2 regions of the Fructilactobacillus sp. YLN 2412 genome follow, and region 1 is predicted to be linked to the other one. Evidence: predicted binding sites of a transcription regulator. Region 1 holds the regulator's gene; the other holds the start of a gene.
The links. The regulator CtsR, encoded in region 1, represses protease genes until heat stress. The targets are predictions, from matches to a motif close to TTGGTCAAAAAAGGTCAAANA.
Positions count from the first base shown of each region.

Region 1 (3,164 bases):
CTCCTCGAGCAAGGGAAGGCTTTAAAATATTTGAAGCATCGATTGCCCCTTCAGCACCACCTGCACCAATCAGGGTATGCAATTCATCAACAAACAAAATTACATTGCCGCTTGCTTGAACTTCGTTAATAACTTTCTTTAAACGGTTTTCAAATTCACCACGATATTTAGTTCCAGCTACCAATGATCCCATATCAAGCATCATAATTCGTTTATTAAGCATATCTTCTGGAACCTTTTTTTGGACAATTTTTTGAGCTAATCCTTCAGCAATCGCAGTTTTACCAACACCAGGTTCACCAATTAAAACCGGATTATTTTTTGTTCTTCGACTTAGAATCTGAATTGCACGTTTGATTTCTGTATCGCGACCAATGATTGGATCTAAATTACCATCTTTGGCAACCTTAGTTAAATCTTTAGCCAGGGAATCAAGCGTTGGCGTAAGCCCCTTTTTATTGCCAGATTCTCCTTCTTTAGGAAATCCCTGATCAGGAACCCCCATTTTTCGAATTGTAATTTTACGAACTTCTTCAGGACCTACACCTAAACTAATTAAAATCCGAGACGATAAAATTGCATTATCATTCGTCAAAGCTAGCAATAAATGTTCTGGACCAACTTTTGCACTACCATATTGTTTAGCAATTTTCCCAGCTAAAGCAATCACATCTCGCATTTTTGGTGAATATGACAAATAAGTGTTTTCGTCAACCTGTAAGTTGCCATATCCAGCTAATTGTTCAATTTCTTCTTTGACATCTTGCTCTGTAATTGATAGTTGATTTAAGGTTTGATATGCAATTCCACTTTTTTCAATTGCAAGAGCTAACAATAAATGCTCAGTCCCCACAGCTTGATGACGGAAATTACGTGCCTGTTCTTGAGCAATTTCAAGTACTTTTTTAGCGCTAGGCGTCAATGAATCTTCCATATTAGAATCTCCTTTCGGCTAACATTCATATTTAAGTCGGCATAATAAAGCCGACAATACGTTTGCACGAACTTTTTCTTCAGTTTCAGGATCAGAAACGTTGATCGCATCGTGAGTAAGAATTGATGCAACCATATTTACCTCTCGATCCGAGAGTAAATCATTATTAAAGAGAGTATGCAAGATATCTTCTTCATCTTTTTGACTGATACGGTCACTAATCGAATTAATCAAACGATCAAAAACATCTGAATCTTCCATTAAGTTAATCTTTTCAATTCTAATATAACCGCCGCCGCCTCGTTTGCTTTGGACGATATAACCGTCTTGAAGCGCAAAACGAGTTTTTATGACGTAGTTGATTTGAGAAGGTACCACATCAAAATGTTCCGCAATATCGGAACGTCTAATTTCGACCTCTTCTTCATCTGAACTAACCAGCATTTGTTTCAAATATTCTTCAATAGTATCTGACATACTATGGCTTGCCATAATCTCATCTCATTTCTGACTAATCTTGACTTTAATTATATAAACAACTCAATTAAATGACAAGTAAAGTAACTTGAAATACTTTATTTAAGTATATAAAAATACCGCCAAATTTATTATTTAGCGGTATTTTAGTTGAACTATTAAAATAATCGGGAAGACAGGATTCGAACCTGCGACCCCCTGGTCCCAAACCAGGTGCTCTACCAAGCTGAGCTACTTCCCGATGAAAATGCACCTAGTAGGAGTCGAACCTACAACCTTCTGATTCGTAGTCAGACACTCTATCCAATTGCGCTATAGGTGCATATTATTATAAATAAAAATGCCGCGGACCGGGATCGAACCGGTATGGTCATTACTGACCGCAGGATTTTAAGTCCTGTGCGTCTGCCAATTCCGCCACCGCGGCAAAATTACTAGATGTTAAAAGCGGAAGACGGGATTCGAACCCGCGACCTCCACCATGGCAAGGTGGCGTTCTACCACTGAACTACTTCCGCATAATGCCGACTAGAGGACTCGAACCTCCGACCTCATCATTACTAGTGACGCGCTCTAGCCATCTGAGCTAAGTCGGCATAATAGATAATGCGGACGAAGGGACTCGAACCCCCACGTCACGAAGACACTAGAACCTAAATCTAGCGCGTCTGCCAATTCCGCCACGTCCGCATATATGCTTATTATTAAATTGTACAAATGAGCCGTGGCAGGTTCGAACTGCCGACCCTCTGATTAAAAGTCAGATGCTCTCCCGGCTGAGCTAACGGCTCAATGGAAGATACAGGGATCGAACCTGTGACCTCCTGCTTGTAAGGCAGATGCTCTCCCAGCTGAGCTAATCTTCCATTGAATGGGATGAGGCAAAAATTAACAACCTCGTTTTGACAACTATTAAATAGTACCATCATAAAATTATTTCGTCAAGCAAAATTTTAAATAAATTAGATTGACCAACTAGTTTTGTTTTTGACTACTATATAACATGAAAAAGTCTCAATAAATGATATAATGTAAGTGTATCATTTATTGAAACTATCTTGAAAGGATGATTATTTTGGCTGAAAAACATCAAAAAGTTGTTTTAGTTGGTGACGGTGCTGTTGGTTCTTCATATGCATTTGCCATGACACAACAAGGTATCGGCGAAGAATTCGTAATCGTTGATATTAATAAAGAACGTACTGAAGGAGACGCACTTGATTTAGAAGATGCAACTCCATACACATTCCCTAAGAACATTTATTCAGGTGACTACCCTGATTGTAAAGATGCCGACTTAGTTGTAATCACTGCTGGTACCCCTCAAAAACCTGGTGAAACTAGATTAGACTTAGTTAACCGTAACTTGAAAATTTTATCTTCAATCGTTAAACCAGTAGTTGACTCTGGTTTTAATGGTATTTTCTTAGTTGCTGCTAACCCAGTTGATATCTTAACTTATGCTACACAAAAATTATCAGGTTTCCCTAAAGAAAAAGTTATCGGTTCAGGTACCTCACTTGATACTGGTCGTTTCAGAGTTGGCGTTGCTAAAAAACTTGGTATCGATCCTGCTAGTGTTGATGCTTACATTTTAGGTGAACATGGTGATTCAGAGTTTGCTGATATCGATGAAGCTTCAATTGGGAACGTTCCTTTAGTTAAATTTGCTGCTGATCGCGGTGTTTCAAAAGATGATTTACTTAAAATTGAAGACGAGACTAGAAACAAAGCATACCAAATCATTAACTTG
Region 1 covers NZ_CM183165.1:388,801-391,964, reverse strand. Annotated here, with positions in the region: gene AC0GLR_RS01735 (ATP-dependent Clp protease ATP-binding subunit) at 1-934, opposite strand, end outside; gene AC0GLR_RS01730 (CtsR family transcriptional regulator) at 953-1,426, opposite strand; tRNA gene AC0GLR_RS01725 (tRNA-Pro) at 1,579-1,652, opposite strand; tRNA gene AC0GLR_RS01720 (tRNA-Arg) at 1,660-1,733, opposite strand; tRNA gene AC0GLR_RS01715 (tRNA-Leu) at 1,753-1,838, opposite strand; tRNA gene AC0GLR_RS01710 (tRNA-Gly) at 1,858-1,929, opposite strand; tRNA gene AC0GLR_RS01705 (tRNA-Thr) at 1,934-2,007, opposite strand; tRNA gene AC0GLR_RS01700 (tRNA-Leu) at 2,019-2,101, opposite strand; tRNA gene AC0GLR_RS01695 (tRNA-Lys) at 2,130-2,202, opposite strand; tRNA gene AC0GLR_RS01690 (tRNA-Val) at 2,205-2,277, opposite strand; gene AC0GLR_RS01685 (L-lactate dehydrogenase) at 2,478-3,164, shown strand, end outside.

Region 2 (3,164 bases), 620 kb from region 1:
TGGCTTTGATTCGGATGAATGGAACCTTGAAAGTTTCTAATGGTCGTTTGTCGCTTGAAGTTCAATCAGAAAATTCGGCTATATCGCGTCGTATTTATCAATTATTGTTACGTTTTTATAATGTTGAAGCAGCTGTGGTAGTTAGACGTAAAATGAAATTAAAAAAGAATAATTTATATATTGTTCGTTTAATTCGGAATGTTCGTGATATTTTAAATGATTTAGGAATTTTAGACGGTAATCAAATTATTGAACGAGTCCCACTAGAATTATTAAAAAATGATATGCAAGTTCGTTCCTATTTGAGAGGGGCTTTTTTGGCTGGCGGTTCAGTTAATAATCCCGAAACCTCCCGTTACCATTTGGAAATTTACTCTCTTTACGAAAATCATAATCAAATGTTAGCTGAAATGATGAATCAATATAATCTTGGGGCAAAGGAAATTCAACGTCGTAGTGGCCATATAGTTTACTTAAAAGAAGGAGAAAAAATAGCTGATTTTTTACAATTAATTGGAGCTACAAATGCTATGTTGAAGTTTGAGGATGTCCGAATTGTACGCGATATGCGTAATTCGGTTAATCGCTTAGTTAACTGTGAAAATGCCAATATGAATAAAGTTGCCAATGCATCCACAAAACAAATTGAAAACATTAAATTCATTTCTGAAAAGGCTGGTTTGAAAATTTTGCCACAAAAGTTGCAAGAAGTTGCAATTGTCCGAATGAAAAATCAAGAAGTTAGTTTAAAAGAATTAGGTGAGTTAGTTCCTGACGGACCAATTTCTAAATCTGGTATTAATCATCGTTTACATAAAATTAATGATTTTGCTGATCAGTTGCGTAACAATACTGAAAAATAAGATAAAAAAATAGCGATACTTCATTTTTGAAGTGTCGCTATTTTTTATAAAACTATTTTTTATCGTCGCTATTTGTCATAATTCCATCAATCAAACCATAATCAACGGCTTGTTCAGCACTAAGATAATTATCACGTTCAGTATCACGATCAATTTTTTCAAGTGGTTGACCAGAATGTTCAGCCAGTAACTTATTAATCATCTTTCTAGCACGTAAAATTTCTTTGGCAGCGATTTCGATTTCAGTTTGTTGCCCTTGAGCTCCACCAGATGGTTGGTGAATCATAATTTGAGCATGTGGTAAAGCAAAACGCTTACCTTTTGCACCTGCAGTAGCAAGCACACTTGCCATTGAAGCAGCCATTCCCATTACGATTGTTTGAACATCAGCTTTGATGAAGTTCATTGTGTCGTAAATTGCCATTCCAGAAGTAATTACACCACCGGGAGAGTTAATGTATAGATAAATATCTTTATCTGAATCTTGGGCATCTAAGAATAATAATTGAGCAATAACGGCATTTGCCATGTTATCTTCGATTTCACCAGAAAGCATAATAATACGATCTTTTAAAAGTCGAGAGTAGATGTCATATGCTCGTTCGCCTTGGGGCGAGTTTTCAACAACAGTTGGTACTAAAGGCATAGTATTTCTCCTCCTAATATTATATAGTAATAAATTTATAATCTAAATTCGTGCATTAATCTTACAATATAGGTCAATCAAGGTCAATTAATTACCCTTATTGATGATTCTTGTGATCATAATCAAACCTATTAATTATTTAAAAATAATTAGTTTTAAAAAATAAAAAGCCTCCAATTAATGGGGCTTTAAATTAAGATTAACAATATTTCTAGATGCGCTCCGAGGGAATCGAACTCTCATCTCAAGAACCGGAATCTTACGTGCTATCCATTACACTAGGAGCGCGTCATTAAACTAAATTTTATTGCAACACCTATCATAGTCGAAAATCGGCAAAGATTCAAGATAAGATTTACAGGTGTTTTAGTTGCAATCAAATTCCCATTTGCTATACTAAAAATCGTGGTAGATTCATTTTATGCCACGCTTAATTATCTAATTTTATTGAATTTTGTTGCGATGAAATCGCTGACATTTGCTAATAAAATGTGGTAATATTAAGTTGTATTATAAATTAGATATTCCTTAAAGGAGGAAGCCTATTATGACTGTAAAAATTGGTATTAATGGTTTCGGAAGAATTGGTCGTCTTGCATTCAGACGTATCCATGAATTAGGTTCAAAGGACATTGAAGTTGCAGCAATCAACGATTTAACTACACCTTCTATGTTAGCTTACTTATTAAAATACGATTCTGTTCATGGTCGTTTCCCTGGTAAAGTTGAATCAACTGAAGATGCTATCGTGGTTGATGGAAAACGTATTCCTGTATATGCTGAACGCAATGCTAAGGATATTCCTTGGGTTAAAAACGACGGTGTTGACTTTGTACTTGAATGTACTGGTTTCTACACTTCAAAAGAAAAAGCACAAGCTCACTTGGATGCAGGTGCTAAACGTGTCTTGATTTCAGCACCTGCTGGTGATGTTACTACTATCGTACCTGGCGTTAACGAAGGTACTTTACGTAAAGATGATCACATTGTATCAGCTGGTTCATGTACTACTAACTGTTTAGCTCCTATGGCTTACTGGTTAAACAAAGAATTTGGACTTAAAGTTGGTACTATGACTACTGTTCACGCTTATACTGCAACTCAAGCTCTTCAAGATGGACCTCGTTCAGCTAAGGTACAAAATGACCGTGCTGCTGCTGTTAATACTGTTCCACATAGTTCAGGTGCTGCTAAGGCTATCGGTCTTGTTATCCCAGAACTTGATGGTGTTTTAAAGGGACATGCACAACGTGTTGCTGTTGCTGACGGTTCATTAACTGAATTAGTATCTGTTTTAGATAAGAAAGTTACTGTTGATGATATTAACGATGCTATGAAGAAACATGAAAGTGAAGCATATGGCTACACTGATGACTACATTGTTTCATCAGATATCATTGGTAACTCACATGGTTCAGTATTTGATCCAGGTCAGACTGAAATCACTGAAAGTGGTGATACTCAATTAGTTAAAACTGTTGCATGGTATGATAACGAATGGGGATTCACTTGTAACATGGTTCGTACTTTATTGAAATTTGCTACAATGTAATTTAAATCTATTCTTTAGATTTTGATTAAAAAGGGCGGAGGAGGTTATAACTCCTTCGCTTTTTCTTTATAAAATAATTCATTAGGAGGAATCATAATGAGTA
Region 2 covers NZ_CM183165.1:1,007,870-1,011,033, reverse strand. Annotated here, with positions in the region: gene whiA (DNA-binding protein WhiA) at 1-863, shown strand, start outside; gene clpP (ATP-dependent Clp endopeptidase proteolytic subunit ClpP) at 916-1,509, opposite strand; tRNA gene AC0GLR_RS05125 (tRNA-Arg) at 1,726-1,797, opposite strand; gene gap (type I glyceraldehyde-3-phosphate dehydrogenase) at 2,057-3,061, shown strand; gene AC0GLR_RS05115 (phosphoglycerate kinase) at 3,158-3,164, shown strand, end outside.
Region 2: a site for CtsR is predicted at 1,579-1,599, ahead of clpP (ATP-dependent Clp endopeptidase proteolytic subunit ClpP). Genes of this name have one in related genera too.